Regions from separate parts of the Paenarthrobacter sp. AMU7 genome, predicted to be linked through region 1. Evidence: riboswitches for the same ligand, from Rfam matches in the RefSeq annotation. Region 1 holds a riboswitch; each other region holds the start of a gene.
The links. Region 1 has a riboswitch for S-adenosylmethionine ahead of ABQM86_RS18855 (DUF1737 domain-containing protein). Riboswitches for the same ligand answer to the same signal wherever they lie in the genome.
Positions count from the first base shown of each region.

Region 2: linked by a shared signal. The riboswitch ahead of ABQM86_RS05855 (hypothetical protein) and the one ahead of ABQM86_RS18855 (DUF1737 domain-containing protein) in region 1 are both predicted to bind S-adenosylmethionine.
Region 3: linked by a shared signal. The riboswitch ahead of ABQM86_RS07830 (homoserine O-acetyltransferase) and the one ahead of ABQM86_RS18855 (DUF1737 domain-containing protein) in region 1 are both predicted to bind S-adenosylmethionine.
Region 4: linked by a shared signal. The riboswitch ahead of ABQM86_RS13695 (aminotransferase class V-fold PLP-dependent enzyme) and the one ahead of ABQM86_RS18855 (DUF1737 domain-containing protein) in region 1 are both predicted to bind S-adenosylmethionine.

Region 1 is NZ_CP165735.1:4,101,795-4,106,933, forward strand. It holds gene ABQM86_RS18840 (aromatic amino acid ammonia-lyase) at 1-611, opposite strand, end outside; gene ABQM86_RS18845 (NtaA/DmoA family FMN-dependent monooxygenase) at 611-1,939, opposite strand; gene ABQM86_RS18850 (SulP family inorganic anion transporter) at 2,094-3,797, shown strand; SAM riboswitch class IV at 3,884-3,995, shown strand; gene ABQM86_RS18855 (DUF1737 domain-containing protein) at 4,009-4,275, shown strand; gene ABQM86_RS18860 (rhodanese-like domain-containing protein) at 4,272-4,682, shown strand; gene ABQM86_RS18865 (O-succinylhomoserine sulfhydrylase) at 4,683-5,139, shown strand, end outside.
Region 2 is NZ_CP165735.1:1,240,462-1,245,600, reverse strand. It holds gene ABQM86_RS05860 (sodium:solute symporter) at 1-1,084, shown strand, start outside; SAM riboswitch class IV at 1,212-1,331, shown strand; gene ABQM86_RS05855 (hypothetical protein) at 1,348-1,647, shown strand; gene ABQM86_RS05850 (hypothetical protein) at 1,644-1,835, opposite strand; gene ABQM86_RS05845 (VIT1/CCC1 transporter family protein) at 2,068-3,240, shown strand; gene ABQM86_RS05840 (matrixin family metalloprotease) at 3,325-4,224, shown strand; gene ABQM86_RS05835 (matrixin family metalloprotease) at 4,334-5,139, shown strand, end outside.
Region 3 is NZ_CP165735.1:1,713,754-1,718,892, reverse strand. It holds gene ABQM86_RS07850 (alpha/beta hydrolase) at 1-345, opposite strand, end outside; gene ABQM86_RS07845 (SGNH/GDSL hydrolase family protein) at 416-1,258, shown strand; gene ABQM86_RS07840 (winged helix DNA-binding domain-containing protein) at 1,293-2,480, shown strand; gene ABQM86_RS07835 (hypothetical protein) at 2,556-2,963, shown strand; gene ABQM86_RS07830 (homoserine O-acetyltransferase) at 3,025-4,146, opposite strand; SAM riboswitch class IV at 4,162-4,278, opposite strand; gene ABQM86_RS07825 (bifunctional o-acetylhomoserine/o-acetylserine sulfhydrylase) at 4,462-5,139, opposite strand, start outside.
Region 4 is NZ_CP165735.1:2,971,204-2,976,342, reverse strand. It holds gene ABQM86_RS13705 (metal-dependent transcriptional regulator) at 1-499, opposite strand, end outside; gene ABQM86_RS13700 (class I SAM-dependent methyltransferase) at 509-1,333, opposite strand; gene ABQM86_RS13695 (aminotransferase class V-fold PLP-dependent enzyme) at 1,407-2,816, opposite strand; SAM riboswitch class IV at 2,849-2,962, opposite strand; gene hisN (histidinol-phosphatase) at 3,147-3,959, opposite strand; gene ABQM86_RS13685 (ribosome small subunit-dependent GTPase A) at 4,014-5,129, opposite strand; gene aroA (3-phosphoshikimate 1-carboxyvinyltransferase) at 5,132-5,139, opposite strand, start outside.

The DNA of each region.
Region 1 (5,139 bases):
TTGGCGCTCACCAAGGCAAGCGCCTCGCCGGGCGCGAGGACGAGGGGTTGAAGGCCGGCATCGGCGAGCGCTTTGGCTCCTGGAACCAAGGTGCCGTCGGCGTTGAAGGCTTCGCCCTCACCGATGGCGACGGCGGCGACGGCGGCCAGCTGGGTGAGGTCCGACGATCCCACCGACCCTTCGCGCGGGATGGCGGGCAGGACGCCGCGGTTGAGGAGTCCTGCATAGAAGTTTGCTGTTTCGGGCCGCACACCGGAACCGCCGCGGCTGAAACCGACAAGTCGGGCCAGGATCACTGCGCGGGCAGCGGGACGGTCCAGATACGAGCCCACTCCGCTGTTGTGATACCTGACCACCTGGACCTGATAGGCCAGGAGCGACTTCTCTTCCACAGCGGTGTCCCGACCGGACCCGAGCAACGTATTGAGTCCGTAAACCCGCTGCCCGGAGGCGGCAGTGCGTTCCAGTACGTCGCGGGAGCGACCGATCAAAGACAACGCATCGTGGTTGAGTTCCACGTGAAACGCAGGGTTGGAGGCGGCCAGTGCTACGTCGGCAGCACGCACCGGAGCCGTTCCAATAACCAAGGTCGGCGGTTCGGAAGACACCATCAGAAGTCCAGGAGATTCTGCCGGAACCCGCCGTTGCCGTAACTCTTCCTCAACAGGCCCCGCCGCCGCAGTTCAGGGGTGAGCTTATCCAGGACACCGTGCACTGTCACCGGGTCCACGAAGCCGGAGAAGAGGAACCCGTCACCACCCACCTCGGAGCCGGTCGACTCAAGATAGTCGGCAATCTCCCCCACCGTGCCGATGATCGAATCCCCCGCCCCACCGCTCCTGGCCTGCAGGATCTCGCGCAGCGTGGACCCGGGAGGCGCCGCCTTGGCGAAGTGTTCCAACGTCCCCTGGTTGCTGTTGGTGCTCAGCTCCGGGAGGGGTGCGTCCAGGTCGAACTGCTTGAAGTCGATCACCGAGAGGTAGGAGATGGAGTTGAGCTGGCTGTCGATATCGCGCTGGGTGAGCTCACGACGCTGGGCACGCAACTCCTCGGCTTCGGCAGCAGAACCAACCACTGTGGGCTTCAGGACAAAAAGCACCTTGACGTCGTCGGGGTTCCTGCCGGCTTTGGCGGCCTCCGCGCGAATCGAGTCACGGTAGGACTTCATTCCGTCAACACCACGGGCCAACGCAATGGCCACATCAGCATGACCACCGGCGAACGCCTTGCCCCGGGGAGACGCACCAGCCTGGACCAGCACGGGTTCCTCCGGCAACGGCGCCGTGTTCAGTGGACCGCGGACCTTGAAGAAGTCACCCTGGTGATTGATCGGGTGCACCTTTTTGTGGTCGGCAAACACCCCTGCGGACACGTCCTCAAGGACCGCGCCCGGTTCCCAGCTCCGCCAGAGCCGCCTGACGACGTCGACGAATTCCTCCGCTTTTTCATACCTAAGGTCGTGTTCAATCTGTTGATCCAACCCGTAGTTCTGGGCGGCGAGGTCGCTGCCGGACGTGACGACGTTCCAGCCCAACTGGCCCTCTGAGAAGTGCTGCAACGTTGCCAAAAGCCGGGCGGCCGTGAAGGGCGGGTAGAACGAGGCGCTGACGGTCGGCACGATTCCCAGGTGCTCGGTGGCGGAGAGCAGGTAAGGGACCAGCGCCAGCGGATCGTGTTTCGGCGCAAAGGAGGCATGAGCCAGGGACACTTCGGCCGATCCGCCATACGTGTCCGGCACGGTGAGGGAATCCTCGATGATGAAGAGGTCCAACCCGGATTGTTCGAACGCCCGGACTGCGTCCTGGTACAGGGCTGGCTTCTTCCAGTCGTAACCCAGGCCGTAGCCGGGCGTCCCCCACCCCTGGACACCGAATCCATGGCCCACAAACCATCCAAAATGCAGCATGGGCTTGAGTGTAGAACTGCTCTGTCCGTTCACCGCGACCTGATTTCATGCGAAGTTACAGGAGGACGTACTGGGTCAATTATGCTCCCGGGGCGTCACATTTGAACGCGGCCGGAGACGGTCCGTATTTTCCACATAAGGCGTATGTCGTGTTCCACAATCAGTAGGGGTCGGGAATGATCGCTGTATGAGTGCAGCAACCTCCCGCCCCTCCGCCAAGGAGCGGCTGTCCAGCGCCTGGGCCCTCAAGGGCTACAAGCGTGAATGGCTGCGGCACGATCTCGTTGCGGGCGCTGCGCTGTTTGCTTTGCTGGTGCCCGCCGGGATGGCCTATGCACAGGCAGCAGGGCTTCCCCCGGTCACCGGGCTTTACGCAACAGTGGTCCCGCTGCTGGTTTATGCGGTGGTGGGGCCCTCCCGCATTCTGGTCCTGGGACCCGACTCTGCCCTGGCCCCTATGATCGCCGCGGCCATTGTGCCGCTGGCAGCGGGAAGCAGCGAAAAATCCGTGGCGCTGGCCGGCTTGCTGGCCGTGTTGATCGGGGCGCTCATGCTTGCGGGCTCGGCACTGAAACTGGGAGCCATCACGGGCCTGCTGTCCAAACCCATCCGGCTCGGGTACCTCAACGGAATCGCACTGTTGGTGGCCCTTTCGCAACTCCCGGCGTTTCTGGGTATTGAGGCCGACGGCGACGTCTGGCAAAAGCTCGCGAAGGTCACTACCGGGTTACTTGGCGGCGAGGTCAACATCACCGCGCTGTTGTTGGGAGTGGGGTCGCTGGCGCTCATCTGGATCCCCCGGCTCCTGAAGTGGAAGGTACCCGGCGTCCTGTTGGCGGTGGTTGGCTCGTGCGTGGCGACGGCGGTCTTCGGGCTCAACGACGACGTGAAGGTCACCGGGGTCCTGCCGCAGGGCCTGCCCATGCCCGCACTCGGGGGTATTGGCTGGGCCGACGCCCTGATGCTGCTCCCCGCCGCCGCGGGCATCGCGCTCATGGCTTTCGCTGACACTGGCGTGTTGTCTCAAACATTGGCAGCCAAGGAAGGGAAGAAGGTCTCCGGAAACAGGGAGATGGCAGCGCTTGGAGCAGCCAATGCCGCTACAGGCCTCTTGGGTGGGTTCCCCATTTCAGGCAGTACCTCCAGGACACCGGTAGCCGTGGATGCAGGCGCAAAATCCCAGATGACAGGCGTGGTGGGCTCCGTGCTGGTACTGGCCTTTATGCTGCTGGCTCCGGGAGTAACCGAGTACCTGCCGTCGGCAACCCTGGCCGCCGTCGTCATCGCCGCGGCCATTGCCCTCGCAGATCCTGCCGGCGTCAGGCGGCTCCTGGGGCTGAGCCGCAGCGAGTCCGTGGTGATGCTGGCTGCGTTCCTGGGAGTGCTGACGGTGGGTGTCCTCCAGGGAATCGTGGTGGCCATCGCCTTGGCACTCCTGGACTTTGTCCGCAGGGCATGGGATCCGTACAGAACCGAACTCGGCGCAGAGGAAGGCCTTCCCGGGTATCACGACCTTGAACGCCACCCCGAGGGCAAGCGCATCCCCGGGCTCTTGATCCTCCGGTTTGATGCACCCCTGTTCTTCGGCAACGGACAGGTCCTGGCGAGCTTCGTGAGGGAGCAACTCGACGAGGCCCCGGACGAGTCCGCGGAGCCCGTCACCCACATCATCCTTGCCGCCGAACCGATCACCGGGATCGACACCACAGCTTTGGATGACTTGGTAACCCTGGACGAATGGTTGGCCAGAAAAGGAGTGGATCTGGTGTTTGCCGAGCTCAAAGGGCCCGTGAAGGACAAGTTGATCCGCCTCGGCACGGCGGCCCGTTTTACGCCGGACCACTTCTACCCCACTGTCGGCGCGGCAGTGCGGGAGCTCAAGGACCGATAGTGGATCAGCCTCCGATTACGCAACATGACGACGGTGCAGCCGCCCGCAAGTGCAGCCCGACGCCCGTGGATGTTACGTTTTTCTTGAGTAATGAGTACCAGCGCAAAGCCCTGACTTGCTGGTCGGCAACCCTCTCTCCGGCGGGGTGCCTCAGGTGACTACTCGGCGTATCGACAACTCGAACTGCAAGCGTGACTGAGGAGCACCAGCAATGCCTGAACCCACTGAAGAAAAACTCTCCTACCGCCTGATTACAGGCCCGGATAACCGCGATTTCTGCGAGCGTATCCACAACTCCCTCGCCGAAGGCTATGTGCTCCATGGCAGCCCGGCAGCCACCTTCAACGGCACGGACGTCATCGTGGCCCAAGCCATTGTGCTGCCTGCGGCGATCGCCAATGCTGATGCCGCCGTCGCCAACGCAGTGGACCAACTTGAGAATTACGACGATGAAGAAGCGTTCGAGGGCCACGCATGAGCTACGCAGGTGACCTGACCCCACAGGACGCGTGGGCCAAGCTCGAAGAAGGCGCGATCCTGGTGGATGTGCGCACCGAGGCCGAGTGGGCCCACATCGGCATCCCGGACACCAAAGCCACCGAGAACGATCCCCTGTTCATCCAGTGGAACCTGGCTGGCGGTATCCCGAACTCCCGCTTTATCGAGGACCTGCAGCAGCAGGCACCCGAGGATGACGCCGTGGAGCTCGTGTTCATCTGCCGTTCCGGCCAGCGCTCCATCTCCGCTGCCATTGCCGCAACACAGGCCGGCTTCACGGCGTACAACGTCCTTGAGGGCTTCGAAGGCGAACCGGACCGCTACGGTGAGCGCACCGTAAACGGCTGGAAGAACCGTGGCCTGCCTACGAATCTGGGGACCGAGTAAGTGACTTTCAATCCCGACGCCGCCGGCTGGAGCCCTGACACCCAGGCCGTTCGCGGTGGCCTTGACCGCACCAATTTCCAGGAAACGTCCGAGCCCGTTTTCCTGAACTCCGGCTTTGTCTACGAATCGGCTGCCGCTGCCGAACGTGCCTTTACCGGCGAGGACGAACGCTTCGTTTACTCCCGCTACGGCAACCCGTCCGTCGCCACGTTCCAGGAGCGGCTGCGGCTGCTCGAAGGAACCGAGGCGTGCTTTGCGACAGCCTCCGGCATGTCCGCGGTCTTCACCGCTTTGGGTGCCTTGCTGGCTGCCGGCGACCGCGTGGTGGCCGCGCGCTCGCTGTTCGGCTCCTGCTTCGTGATCCTCAACGAGATCCTGCCCCGCTGGGGTGTGGAGACGGTGTTCGTTGACGGCCCGGATCTGGAGCAGTGGCGCGAAGCCCTCTCGGAACCGACCA
Region 2 (5,139 bases), 1.9 Mb from region 1:
ACGCTGGCTTGCCATCGCCGTTGGCGGCGCGATCGTCCTGGTTTACTCCACCATTGGCGGCATGTGGTCCATCACGCTGGCCGACCAGGTTCAGTTCATCATCAAGACCGTCGGTATCTTCTTCCTGATGCTCCCGTTCGTCCTGAACGCTGCCGGCGGCATGGACGGCATCCGTGAGCGCCTCGATGACACCTTCTTCCAGATCGATGGCATCGGCGCCCAGACCATCATCACGTACTTCGTGGTCTACACACTGGGCCTCCTGATCGGTCAGGACATCTGGCAGCGCGTCTTCACTGCCAAGACCCCCGCCGTTGCCCGTTGGGGCGGCGCCACGGCCGGCGTCTACTGCATCCTCTACGGCATCGCCGGCGCCCTGATCGGCTTGGCCGCCCGGGTGGCACTGCCGGACATCGATGTCACCAACCTCGGCAAGGACGTTGTTTACGCCGAGGTGGCAACCCACATCCTGCCTGTCGGCATCGGCGGCCTGGTCATGGCCGCGGCTGTTGCGGCCATGATGTCCACCGCTTCCGGCGCCCTGATCGCCGCAGCCACGGTGGCACGTGCGGACGTTGTCCCGTTCGTGGCCAGCTGGTTCGGCAAGAACATCAACACCGATGACAGCGAAAACCCCGAGCACGACGTCAAAGCCAACCGCTACTGGGTTCTTGGACTCGGCATCGTGGCAGTACTGATTTCCATGGCGGCTCAGGACGTGGTGATTGCCCTCACCATCGCCTACGACATCCTGGTGGGTGGCCTCCTGGTCGCAATTCTGGGCGGTTTGGTGTGGAAGCGCGGCACGGGCATCGCTGCTGCATGGTCCATGGCAGTTGGATCGGTGCTGACGCTGACCCTGCTGATCCTCTTCGCCCTGGGTGTCATTCCGAGCGCGGACGGCGTCTACGCCAACGAACCGATCTACTACGGTCTCGCCGCTTCGTTCATCGCCTACGTAGTGATTTCACTGCTCACCCCGCCCACTGATCCCGCAGTCCGCGAGGCCTGGGACAAGCGCGTTGCCGGTGCCGTCTCTGAGGAACTCCCGCCTGAGGCCCACCCGGTCAGCAGCCACAAGTAGCGCTGCAAGCAACAGAGCAAAATTCGACGGCGGCGCCTCCCCTTTCCGGGGTGGCGCCGCCGTTGTTTTGTCCCCGGGAAGAGGGCGCCCCAACTTGCTGGACAGCCGTGCGGTAAGGTGGTCCCAGCTTCAAGAGATGTGGTGCCAAGCTCCGACTGGCCACACACCAACCCCATGTTCACGGGTGGTTCGGATGAGGAAGCGGCCCGTCCCGGACCAGAGACAACCGAGCGGGCAAGAGCACTCCCCCAAGGAGCAGTCCCTTGCCGTACCAAGGCGATACCACCCCGGCTACCAGTACCCCGGCAACAACAGCCACCCACACAGTCGCGGTGATTCCCGCCGTCGACCTCTTCCTGGGCACGGTGACCATCACTGCCAAGGCCGGAACCATGCGGTTCGGACATCCCCAACCGCACCTGATCGCGCAGGCGTTGGCCCGAGCGGTCCGGCCGACCCTTTGGTGTGATGCGTCGAGAACCCTAACCGTGACTGTTGCGGCGGCCGGCAAACGCGCCGGCGTGCAGCTTCACTACACACTCAGCCACGAGGAGCCCGCCTAGATTTCCTCGTCTGCTTCGCGGAATTCCTCGGTCTCGTCGATGGGGACCACACGTTCGTCGTCCTCGGGGGCGTCCACTTCTTCCACCCAGGCCTCGTCCACTTCCTGGTCCTCGGCGTAGTCATAGGCCGGATCTGACTCAATGGTGGTCCGTTCCGGGTAGTTGGCGTGTGATTCGGTGGTGTTCATGGTGCAACCTCCGTCTCGTGGGCCGCTCAAGCCCTGTTGAACGTGCGCGGGGTGGGCCCCCGCCCCTGTCCTTCCATCTGAGCACCGGCTAAGTCGGGGGTCAAGGACGGCCGGAAATTACGGTGCGCCGAACATTCCAAGTGAGGAATACCAGCCAAAAAACCGCGCAGATAAGCGGTACAGTGGGGCGTGCAATGGGGCCGCAACTACCCCACCCAGCACAGGAGAGAAAGTGCAACAGCACCAGGAATCCCCCGGTTCGTCGAGCCCAGCTCCGGACCCCACCCCGGAATCGGCAGCCATCGAGAACGTCGGAACGCAACCCGCGGCGCCCTCGCACGCCGACATCCGCCGGTGGCGTCAGTACCTCGCCGACGAGCGCGCCGAGGCCGCGGTCTACCGCGAACTCGCCCAGAGGCGCGACGGCGAAGAACGCCAAATCCTGCTGGCCCTGGCCGAGGCCGAAGGCCGGCACGAGGCCCACTGGCTCAAGCTCCTGGGTGAGCACGCCGGAATGCCCAAGGCCGCGTCAGCCCGCAGCCAGTTCCTGGGATTCCTGGCCCGCAACTTCGGGTCGGTCTTTGTACTGGCCCTGGCCCAACGCGCAGAAGGCCGCTCCCCCTACGGCTCCGAACCCGCGGCAACACCCGCCATGGTGGCTGACGAACAGATCCACGAAGAGGTGGTCAGGGGCCTGGCTACCCGTGGTCGGAACCGGCTCTCCGGGACCTTCCGTGCCGCGGTCTTCGGCGCCAACGACGGCCTGGTGAGCAACCTTTCGCTGGTCATGGGCATGGCCGCCACCGGCGTACCCAGTCCGGTGGTGCTGATGAGCGGTGTGGCAGGTCTTTTGGCGGGCGCACTGTCCATGGGCGCCGGCGAGTACGTCTCGGTCCGCTCCCAGCGGGAACTGCTCAACGCGACGCTGCCCACCCAAGCCACCCTCACGGCAGCACCGTCGTTGGACATCGAACACAACGAATTGGTACTGGTCTACCTTGCCCGCGGCATGACGCGCGAGGCCGCTGAGCATCGCGCCGCAGAGCGCATGGGCCTGTTCAGCTGCGACTGCGATCCCAGCCTCTCCTTGCAGCCCGAGAAACCTCCCACCGACGAGCACGAATCCGTCGGTTCGGCATGGGGCGCAGCGATGTCCAGCTTCTGCTTCTTCGCGTCCGGTGCCATCGTTCCCATCCTGCCCTTCATCTTCGGCATGACGGGCTTTGCCGCCTTGATGGTGGCCGGTGTGCTGGTGGGCATCGCGCTCTTGGCGACCGGCGCCGTCGTGGGCTTGCTGTCCGGGACCTCGCCGCTGAGCCGCGGGCTGCGCCAACTCGCGATCGGCCTGGCAGCGGCTGCCGCCACGTACGGGCTGGGCCTGGTGTTCGGGGCAACCATCGTCTAGTTTGGACGGTTCCCCCCGCAGCCCGTAATGTTGGTTCGTCCTCCGCGCTGCCCCGCGTGACCAGGGCGTGAGGAATGGAGAACCGTGGACTCGGAGCGGGAAACGCGTGCGCCAAAGCACCGGCGGACCGGCACGGCCTGGCACATTCTCCGTGGCGTGCTCATGGCCGGAATTGCCGCTGTGGTGGCAGTGTTGGTCAGCGGATTCCTGCATGGAGACCCGCGGATCACCGCCCTTTTCCCGGGTGTGAGCGTCCCTGGTGCCGCGCACGACGGGACACCCGGGCAGAAGCAGACGGCGCCAGCACGTGCAGCAGACGCCCCGCCGCCCGGATTTGAGGAGGCGGACGCCCCGCTGGCCTCGCCGAAGGTGCCGGAGACTACCAACGAGTCGTATAAGTTCCTGGCTACCAACGACGACGGCACTCCGGTGGGGTACTCGCCATGCCGCCCGCTGCACTACGTGGTGAACGAAGGGTCCGCGCCGGAAGGTTCCGATGCACTGCTGGAGGCAGCGATCGCGAACGTCTCCGCAGCTTCAGGAATCCAGTTCGTCAACGACGGGACCACCGACGAGTTGCCGGTAGACCGACGGGAGCCATACCAACCGGCCAAGTACGGCGACCGATGGGCGCCCCTGCTGATTTCGTGGACCACTCCGGAGGCAGCACCGGCGTTGGCGGACAAAGTCATTGGTACGGGCGGCAGCACCATGTACTCGCTGAACAATGGACCCAAAAGCTACATCACGGGCAGCCTGGAGCTGGACACCCCGCAGGTCGCTGAACTCCTTGCTGATCCCGAAGGCGCCGACTACGTCCTCGCCGTCATGAAGCACGAGTTGGGGCACGTCATGGGCCTGGACCATGTTGATGACCCGGTCCAACTCATGTACCCGGAAATCGGCGCCCCTGACGGCCTTGCGGCCGGCGACCTGACCGGACTGCACCTCCTTGCCTCGGCCCCCTGCCGCAAGGACATCTAACAGCCGGTTCGGGGGGCCATGGACTCCCGGCCTGTCCGGACTTATGCTGGCGGCTACGGTCGACGGCGGCGCCCCACCTCCCGTCGCGGCCTCCACGTCAGGGGGTTCCATGGAACCTAACGGGTCGCCCCAGTGGCAGGACCCCGATCCCCTTCGCCCGCATGATCCTCCGAATGGCCCCTACCGACCCGGGGCCGCGCTGCCACCGGCACCGCCGGTCAAGCACAGCAGCATCGCCGCAATCCTGTTCTTCCTGGGCATCCTCGGCCTGGTGTGCGCGGGGGCGTATTTCAGCGGCGACCTGCAGCGGTTCCTGTACGGCTCCTCCGCCTCGCAAAGCCAGGCACCCCGGCCCGGGTTGGTCCCGTTCGGGCAGCGCCAAGAGCCTGTGCCCGGCCTGGAAGAAGCCGATGCGCCACTGGGAACTCCGGCACCGGTGAACCGGACCAGTACCTCGTACAAGTTCCTTGCCATCAAGGAGGACGGCACTCCCCTGGCCTACTCCCCGTGCAGGCCCATCCACTACGTGGTGAACGCCGATCTCGGGGATCCGTCCTGGCAACCACTGGTGGACGAGGCCATTCGCCAAGCCAGCGTGGCCACCGGATTGAAGTTCGTCTACGACGGCCCCAGTTCCGAGGTCCCCTCCACCAACAGGCAGGGATACCAGCCCGCCAGATATGGTGACCGATGGGCGCCCGTCCTGATTGCGTGGAGCACTCCGGAGCAGGTGCCGCGCCTGACCGGCCAAACCGTGGGCCTGGGAGGGAGCTCCTCGATTGGCCTGAGCGACGGCTACAAGGCCTATGTCACCGGTACGGTGTCCCTGGACGCCCCGCAGTTCGCCGGCATCGTGGACACCTCCGAGGGCAAGGAGATCGGCGTAGCGGTGATCATGCATGAGCTGGGACACCT
Region 3 (5,139 bases), 2.4 Mb from region 1:
CGCCATGGCCATACCCATGGAGAAGCCGAGCAGGGTGACCGAAGAGTGATTGGCCTTGACCGTGTCCAGCCACTCAAGGGCGTACTCGGCCGCCAGTTTCACGGCATCCAAGGAGTAGTCGATGGAGGCCGTGAGCGGGAACCACGTGAAGCCAGGTCCCATGGGCATCGGAGCCCGGAGGGCCGCCACCACAAATCCGTCAGGGAGCAGTCCGGCCAGGCTGAAGAGATCGTCCTCGTTGGAGCCGTAGCCATGCAGCAGGACCAGGAGGGGTTTGCCGGCACGCTCAGCTTCTTCGTGGGACCACAGGACAACGGGCGCGGGGAAGGCGGGGGCTTCAGTCATGGATCCATTCTTGCAGTTACCCGCCAGTAACAACCTACGGTGGCGTAGGTTTGCCGTCAGGGGGCAGGATATGAACGTGAGTGAGAACAACCATTTGTTGAAACCCGACGATCCTGTTCAGAGACACCCGTGGAGCCGTTACGTGGCACTGGGTGACTCGTTCACCGAAGGGATCGGCGATCCCGAGCCGATGAACCCCGGCGGCCACCGCGGCTGGGCGGACCGGGTTGCCGAGGAACTGGGCCGTGGCCAGGACGACTTCGCCTACGCCAACCTCGCCATCCGGGGCCGGCTGCTCCAGCAGATCATCGATGAACAAGTGGGGCCCTGCCTCGAGCTGCAGCCTGACCTCGTGTCCATTTCAGCCGGCGGCAACGACCTCATCCGGCCCGGCGGCGACCCCGACCTGCTGGCCGAAAAACTCGATGCCGCGGTTGGCGAGCTGGGTTCCGGCGGCGCCACCGTGGTGCTTTTCAACGGCCCCGACACCGCCGCCTCGGTGCTGGGGCGCATCCGTGGAAAAGTGGCCATCTACAACGAGAACCTCAGGACAGTGGCTGCACGCCACGACGCCGTGATAGCGGACATGTGGTCTTTGCGGCAGCTGGCAGATCACCAAATGTGGGATGCAGACCGCCTGCACTTCTCGCCCCTGGGACACCACACCATCGCCATGATGGTCCTGGACTCCCTCAACGTCCAGCACACCCTTGAACCACTGATGCCCAAGCCGCTGCCTCCGCGGACCTGGCGTGAGGCCCGCTCCTCGGATCTCGTCTGGGCGCGCGAGTACTTTGTCCCGTGGGTTATCCGAAGGCTCCGGCACCAGTCCTCCGGTGACGGCATCACGCCAAAGCGTCCGACGCCGGGTCCTGTCTTCGGCCCCAGCGGCACCTTGCTGCCGCGGAGCTAGGGCGACGTTCAGGTGATGGTGCCAGCAGGGTTTCATGGGGCCGGACTTTCGGGTGGCCACAGTGGCGGATAAGGCGGACCTCTTCGCGGAGAGGGTCCGGCGCCTGCGACTGCGACGGCAGCAACTGCGGGCTCCTTTGTCCGGGACCGCCGGAGACGTGGTCCGCAACCTGTTGGCAGTCCAGTCCCAGGAATTTCCGTATGCGCGGTGGACCCTTGCACAAAGGACATCCGCTTCCACATCCTCCGATGTGGAACAAGCCGTTGCCGATGGAACCATCCTGCGGACGCACATCCTGCGGCCCACGTGGCATTTTGTGCACCGGGACGACCTCGGCTGGCTGATGGGACTCTCCGCGGACCGGCTGCATCAGGGAAACAAAGGCATGTACCGCCAAACAGGGGTGGATGAAAAAACGTCCGCACTCAGTGGCCGGATCCTGGCCTCAGCAGTCGCCGACGGGGCCCACAAGACGCGCGAAGAGCTGGCTGAAGTCCTGGGACAGGCCGGCTTACCCAGCAAGGGCCTGGGGTTTATCTACCACCTCATGCACGCCGAGGTCAGTCGCATCCTCGTGAGCGGTTCCCCCGTGCGCTCGTCCGGGGGCGCCCTGAAACAGACGTATGCCCTCTTCGAGGAGCGTGTGCCGGGTTTCGTCCGTACGCCGTTGACCGGGGAGGACCGTGAAGAGGCCCTGGGCACGCTGGTTCTCCGATACTTCGGCAGCCGCGGACCCGCCACCATCAAGGACTGCGCCGCGTGGTCCGGGCTGACCATGAAGGACGTAAAGCTGGGCATCCACGTGGCTGGCAAGCTATCGCCGGGCGCCCTGGCATCACTCGCCATGGACGGCCTGGAGTTTTACCTGGCCCCGGAAGATGCCGTCGAGCTCACCAACCCCGGGGGCCCTTCGCGTCTGCCTGACGCAGGACTCCCCCGCATCGACCTCATCCAGTGCTACGACGAATACGTCATGGGCTATTCGCAGTCCCGGCACTATCTGGGTGGGACAGCACCGTACTTCCCCGAAGACAACGGGCCCATGCACGTGGTCCTGATGGATGGCAGGTTGGCCGGATGGTGGCGCCATGGGTTCTCCGGCGGAGCCTGCCACCTGGATGTCCGCATGAACCGGCCCACAAGCCCTCCCGAACAGATGGCCCTCGACGCCGAAGTGGAACGCTATGGGCAGTTCCTGGGCATGGAGGCCCGCCTCCTCTGAAGTCCTCGCTGCAGGCGCCGGAGTTCACGCCGTGCGACCGGGCTAAGCTGGGATACGACCTAGGAGGCCTGCACTGTGAACAATCTGATCTTCTGGATCATCGTCTGCTCGTGGCTGATTCCGCTCGGAATCCGCATGTACAACCGATCCCGCGCGCGCCGGATCCAGAACGGAACCTTCCGCAGCCCCGGTTATCCCCCGCAGCAGAACCTGCCCGGCCCCGGTTACCCTGCACAGAATTACCCGCCGCAGAACTACCCCGGCTATCCGTCTGAACCGACCGTCATCCGCCCTGTGGATGACGCGCCGCAGCCCGGGCCGCCGTCGAACACTTCCTCCCCCACGCCTTTCCCGGCCACCAACGGATCGGAGCCGCAAGGCTACCGCGCCCGCAAGCTGGCAGAGCTGGACGCAAAGTTCAGCAACGGGGAGATCGCCATGGAGGACTACATGAAGCAGCGCGGCGACATCATGAACGGCTAGCCTGGCGGCCAACCCGGCGTCCTGCAGCCGCTACTCAACTGTCCGGCAACGGCCACTCAACTTAGGCGAAGAAGGCTCCGCGGAGCTGTGCTGAGAGCTGGCCGATTTCCGTCAGGAACCCGTCGTGGCCGATCGGCGCCTCAATGATATGAACCGGAACATCACCCGGCAAGGCTGCCGCCAATTCCCGGGATTGCGCCGGGAAATACAACCTGTCGCTGTCCACCGCCGCAACGAAGAACTCCGCAGTGGTACGCGACAATGCTGCCTCCAGCGATCCACGGCCGCGTGCGACGTCGTGGGACATCAGGGCTTCGGTGAGGGCGATGTAGCTGTTGGCGTCAAATCGTCGGACAAGCTTTGTTCCCTGGTGGTCCAGGTAGCTCTCGACCTGATAGCGGCCGCGCTCCCCCAGGACCGCAGCGGCAAGAGGTGTCTCCAGGTGCTGGGCTTCACGGCCAAAGCGGAAGTCCAACTCCACTGCGGAGCGGTAGGTGATGTGGGCGATGCGCCGGGCCAAGGCGAGCCCGTGTTCAGGGGCAGTGCCACCGTAGTAGTCGCCGTTGTTGAAATTCGGGTCCTGACGGATGGCCAGGGTTTGGGCCTGCGCAAAGGCGATCTGCTCGGCCGTGCTGTAGGCACCCACGGATATCACGGCACAGCGTTTCACCCGCTCTGGGAAGGTCACTGCCCACTCCAACGCACGGGCGCCACCCATGGAACCGCCCAGCACGGCATGCCAGGCCTCGATTCCCAGGGCTTCGGCCAGGCGCGCCTCCGCCTCGGTGCTGTCGCGCAGGGTGACCAAGGGGAACCGGGAGCCCCAAGGACGGCCGTCCGGCGCCTCCGAGGACGGTCCAGTGCTGCCGTAGCAGCCACCCACGATGTTGATGGAGATGACAAAGAACCTGGTGGTGTCGATGGTGGCACCGGGGCCTACCAACTGCTCCCACCATCCTTCTTCGTCCGTAGCTCCCCGGGCTACGTGTGTGCTGCCCGTGAGGGCATGCTGGATGAGCACGGCATTGGAGGCATCGGCGTTCAGCTGCCCCCAGGTCTCATAAGCGAGGACGACGTCGGGAAGGAATCCACCGGCTTCAAGGTCCAGCGGCCCAATGGCGGCGTACTTGACGGTTCCGTCTTCTTCTCCGGATTTTGGAAGGGCTGCAGCAGTGATGGTCATTCCTTTGACACCTTAAACTCGCGCTTGCCCGTCGCCTTGGGTGCGAACAGGCCAGGTCTTCACCCGGGGCACCCCACCGCGGAGGAGGGTTGCCGGCCAGCAAGCCGGGGCTACGCGCTGGCACTCATGACCTATACGAAGAGTCTAGGAAATACAGGGCGGGTATGGCGAAGAATGTGACATCAGTGTGACGCTTTAGGGCGTTTTCGTTCACGAAGCAGCACTCCGGAACGCCGCCCGGCGAATAATCGTCGGTCCGGGCGGCCTCCCAGGAAGGTGGCGGGCGTGGTCGCGCCGTATCGTCCAGGTCCGGAATCAGGCTCCCTTGGCGGCCCGGAATCCGGCTTCGAGGTCGGCGATGATGTCATCCACGTGCTCAATTCCCACGGACAAGCGAACCAGGCCGGGGTTAACACCGGCCGCCAGCTGCTGTTCAATTGTCAGCTGGCTGTGCGTAGTGGACGCCGGGTGAATGACCAGCGAGCGGACATCGCCGATGTTGGCCACATGCGAGTGCAGTTCCAGTCCGTCCACGAAGCGCTTGCCCGCTTCAACGCCACCTTTGATGTTGAACGCAACAATGGCGCCGGTGCCTTGCGGACCATACTTCCGGCCACGGTCGTACCACGGACTGGACGGCAGACCCGCGTAGGCAACCGATTCGACGTCGTCGTGGGCTTCCAGCCACTCGGCCACTTTGGTGGCGTTGGCTACGTGACGCTCGACGCGCAGGCTCAGCGTCTCCAGCCCCTGGGCAATCAGGAAAGCGTTGAACGGGGACACAGCGGAACCGAGGTCGCGGAGAAGCTGGACGCGTGCCTTCAGGACGTAGGAGAGGTTGGCGCCGAGCGCCCCATCCTTGCCAAGATCCCGGGCGTAGACCAAACCGTTGTAGCTGGGGTCCGGGGTGTTGAAACCCGGGAAGCGCTCCGGGTCCTTGCCGAAGTCGAAGTTGCCTGAGTCCACGATCACGCCGGCGATGGCGGAACCGTG
Region 4 (5,139 bases), 1.1 Mb from region 1:
CGTCGCTGATCCTGGTGATACGCCCGGAGTGGCCTTGGTCCAGTTCAATCATGCGGTAGGCGTGCGGCAGTTCAACGGAGCCATCCGCCGAAGGGATCGGATCACCGTGCGGGTCCCTGACGGGGTGGCCAAGTTTGTCGGACATGCGCTCGATGAAGGTATCCGACACTGCATGCTCCAGCATCTCAGCTTCGTCGTGGACCTCATCCCAGCTGTACCCGAGTTCTTCCACCAGATAGGTCTCAATGAGGCGATGCCGGCGCACCATGGCCAATGCCAGGCGCATGCCCGCCGGTGTCAGGCGAATGGCGCTGTAGGGCTGGTGGTCCACCAGTCCCTGGTCCTTGAGCTTGCGGACCATTTCAGACACGGAGGAATTAGCCACACCCAGGCGCTGGGCAAGCTGGGAGGACGTTATCGGCTTGTCTTGCCACTCTGTGTACGAGTAGATGACCTTGACGTAGTCCTCAATCGAGGAGGAGGGCGTACTGGTCTTCACACCTCAAGCCTACCGTGGCCGCGCAGCGCGCACCTTGAACGCCCGCCAGGTCTGCGTCACGTACGGCAGTGGAACGCTGTCTCCCGGTGCGTGCCCCAGATGCTCGTAGAGGTACCACTCCAGGTTGCCCATGACTTTCGCCCTGGTGGCGTCGTTGGCGCGGAGATAATAGCTCCGCGACTTGGTCAGCTCCATGATGTCTTCGGGCGTCAAGGCATCCGACCAGCGGGTGAAGTGGCTTTCCGCGCCGGAAAATTCCGGGCCGATCAGTGGACGGAACCCTGGCTTGTGGACGTCTCCGGCATGCATGATGCGCGAGAGCCGATGAACCCAGGGCACGTCGGTATCCAGCTGGTTCCAGACCAGTCCCAAGGTCCCGTGCGGCCGGAGGATACGGGCTATCTCGGTGCTCGCGGCCAGTGGGTCGCACCAATGCCAGGCCTGGGCAACACTGACGACGTCGAATGCTGAGTCCGTCAGTCCTGTTGCTTCAGCTGTTCCCTCCAGCGCGGTGACGTGCGGCTGGGACTTGCGCAGCTGCTCCAGCATGTCGGTGGAAGGGTCGACGGCGGCAACGTCCAGTCCGCGCTCCACGAGGAGGGCCGTGAACTTGCCAGTACCCGCTCCGAGATCCGCAGCAGTCGTGGCCCCCTGGGGAACAAGCCATTCGACGGACTCCCGGGGATAACCGGGCCGCACTCGATCGTAGTGCTCGCCACCGTCCTGGAAGCTCTGGCCGAACTCGTTCCGACGGTCAGCGTGGAGCTTGGGACCATGCGGTCCGGCGGGTCCGGGAACGCCGGGCCGTCCGCTGGAGGCGGCCGGAGAGGGCAATGCCACCAAAAACTCCTTCACAGGGTCGCCAAAAGATACCCTACGAATTTACCGCAGCCGCGGTAAAGCGCGTTTAGTCAACAGTGCAAGGAGCAGCGCCTGCAGTGCCGGGCGTGTTGGGCGCCCATTCCGGGTAGGTCCGGTGGTCGTTGGCAGGTACCCAGCGGCCCTCGTCCACCACATAGTCCCAGCCCAACCCGTTGCGCTTAAGCCCCTCGATGCCTGCGAGCAGCCTCGTGGCGTCCTCCAACCGGGAGCCGACGCCAAAGCTGGCACGCAAGGAGCCTGAGGGAAGTCCGAGTCGCTTGAGCAGTGGGTGGGCGCAGAAGCGTCCATCCCGGAGGCCAACTCCGTGCTCGGCGGCCAGATACGCCGCCACCAGTCCGGCGTCGAATCCTTCCACGGAGAAGTTGACCACACCGATGGTGTCATCTGAGTCAGTGAAGATCTGGTGCACGGTCACGCCGTCGATGGCCTCCAAGCCATCCACCAGGTACCTGCGGATGGCGGCTTCATGGGCGTGCCACGCCTCCTGGTCCAGCCCGGCGAGGACCTGGGTGGCCCGGGCGAGGGTTGCGGCACCCAGGACATTGGGGGAGCCGCCTTCGTGGCGGGCAGGGCCCGTTGCCCAGCTCACCGAGTCGAGGCGGGCTTCACGGACGGCGCCGCCACCAGCCAGGTGGGGGATCCCGGCGTCGAGCCAGTCCGGGCGGCCCACTACGACGCCTGCGCCGAAGGGGGCATACAGCTTGTGACCGGAGAACACCACGTAGTCAACGTCGTCCTCCGTGATGTTGATCCGGCGGTGGGGTGCCAATTGGGCGGCATCCACGACGATCCTGGCACCGTATTCGTGCGCCAGTGCAGCGAGTTCTGCGATCGGCAGGATTTCACCTGTCACGTTGGAGGCGCCAGTGACGGCGAGCAGGCTGACCCCGCCTTGGGCCAATTCATCGCGGAGCTTGTCCACCGTGGCGGTCAACGTGGAGGCCGCTACGACGCTGCGGTGCGGGACACCCTGCCAAGGAAGAAGGTTGGCGTGGTGTTCGATGTCCAGATAAACGACTTCCCCGGAGAAACGGCCGTCAATCTGCGGAAGGCAGCCTGCCAGGAGATTCAGGGAGTCTGTGGTGTTTCGCGTGAAAATCACGGAATCGTCGGGACGCCCGCCGACGAACTCACGGACAATACTGCGCGAATTCTCATAGACCGAGGTGCTGATCTGGGACGCAAAGCCCGCGCCGCGGTGAACGCTGGCGTAGTAAGGAAGGACCTCGTTGAGGTAGGCCGAGACGATGGTCAGGGCCGGAGCCGATGCGCCGTAGTCCAGATTCGCATAGCGGACGTGGCCGCCCTGGATCAGCGGTGCCTGCAGCTCAGCGCCAGTGACGGCGGCGAGTGGCCGTGCAGCGGGAGCTGCCTGAGACGGGGTTTCACCGGCGAAAGCCGGGATGATGTTTGAGTCGAACGTAACTGTGCTCATGGGACCTCACTCAAGAGGGATCCCCGGAGGGGGATCCGCGCTTGCCGCATCCGTTCCGGACCGGCCGGGTCGTCACCCGGGGCACCCCGCCGCGAATGGAGGGTTGCCGGCCAGCAAACCGGGGTTTAGCGCTGGCACTCGTGACCTGTAAAAAAGGTTAGGGCACCTCCAGTGGCCCCTCCAAAGTCGCTTCGCTTTGTTAAGCACTTTGTTACGCCGGGTTGTAAATCGCCGATCTGGCGAAGAAAAAACGGCGGACGCCTCCAAAAGGAGGCTTCCGCCTTCGAATATTCGGTGAAAAGCAGCGTGCGTGCCCTGAAACGAACCTGCCTAGAGCAGGTCGTCCAGGCCCGGGTTGAGCCGCTTGAGGACTTCCGAGTGAAGGATGGAGTTGGTGGCCAGCGCGTTGCCGCCGAACGGACCGTCGTCGCCTTCCAGGGAGGTGAAACGGCCACCGGCCTCCGTAACGATCGGGACGAGGGCTGCCATGTCGTACAGGTTCAGCTCAGGCTCGCACGCGATGTCCACTGCACCCTCGGCCACCAGGCAGTATGACCAAAAATCGCCGTAGGCCCGGGTTCGCCATACATCCTCTGTGAGCCCCAGGAACTCATCCAGGTTTCCGCGGTCCTTCCACCCGGACAGGCTTGAGTAGGACAAGGAGGCATCGGACAGGCGGGAAACGTTGGAGACCTTCAAACGGGTGGCCGCGGCAAGGGACCGGCCCATGTAGGCGCCCATGTCCTTGGCAGCCCACCAGCGTTTTCCCAAGGCGGGTGCACTGACGACGCCAACCACGGGTTCACCCTCATCAACCAATGCGATCAATGTTGCCCACACCGGTACGCCCCGGACAAAGTTCTTGGTCCCGTCGATGGGATCAATGATCCAACGCCGTGAGCCGTGTCCGCTGCTGCCAAACTCCTCGCCAAGGACAGCATCCCGGGGGCGGGACCGGGAGAGCTGACCCCGGATGGCTTCCTCCGCTGCTTTGTCGGCGTCAGTGACAGGTGTGAGGTCTGGCTTGGTTTCGATCTTCAGGTCCAGGGCCTTGAAGCGGTCCATGGTCTGGGCATCGACTGAGTCAGCGAGGACGTGGGCAAGGCGCAGGTCATCGTTGTAGGTGGAAACGGGATGGGTCATGCCACCAAACTATCCTGAAACGTTCGCTGCAGCGGGGACGTGAAGCCGCAACGATCAGTTGACGGTGCCCAGTTCCTTGGTCTCTTTTGCTTCCATCCGGGGGTCGGCACCGAGCAACCGGCGCAACGAGGCCAACCGTGCTGCTCCTGAAGGTCCTGCATGGCCGTTGTTCACCCACGGATCCAGGCCGCAGTTGATGGCCGTGGCGTCGTGCTTGCATCCCCGCTCACAGGCTTCGGTTCCTGGTTCAAGATCCGGGAAGGAATGCAGAATCCGGTCAGGGTCCACATGGGCCAGGCCAAAGGACCGGATGCCCGGGGTATCGATGATCCAACTGCCGGCCGGGGCGTCGGCGAGTTTCAGGGCCAAAGCGGAGGAGGACGTATGCCGGCCACGGCCTGTCACGGCGTTAACGCCGCCGGTGGCCCTCTCCGCCCCTGTCAGCGCATTGACCATGGTGGACTTGCCCACGCCCGAGTGGCCGAGCATCACGGTGACCTTGCCGCCGAGGTGGGAGCGCAACTGGGCTACGGCGTCGCGGTCCAACCGTGCGGACAGGCCGTCATCGGAGCGGGCGTCGATGCCGCCTGCTTCGGAGTCCGCCGTGCGGCTGATGATGACGGGGAAGTCCAGGCTGAGGTAGTTGGCAAGCAATTCTGCCGGATCCTTGACGTCCGCCTTGGTGATGAGCAGCAACGGCTCAATGCCGGCGTCGTAGGCTGCCACCAAGGCGCGGTCGATGAATCCGGTGCGCGGTTCAGGGTTGGCGGCTGCAACAACAATGACCAACTGGTGGGCGTTGGCCACCACTACGCGTTCGATGGGGTCGGTGTCGTCCGCGCTGCGTCGCAGGAGGGTTCGTCGTTCTTCCACCCGGACCAGCCGCGCCAGCGTGTCCGGCGAACCGGAGACGTCCCCCACTAAAGCGACGAAGTCCCCGGGTACTACCGGGTTACGCCGCAGTTCGCGGGCGCGCGCAGCGATGACGACGCGTGCGTTCGCGGAATCCTCGTCCACAATCGCCCTGTACCGTCCGCGGTCAACGGTGATGATCCGCCCGATAACGGCGTCGTCATGGCTGGGCCTGTCCTTGGTCCGTGGCCTGGACCCTTTTTTGTTGGGTCGGATCCGGACGTCGGATTCGTCCCAGGAGCGTGCATCGCGGCCCATGGTCAGTTTT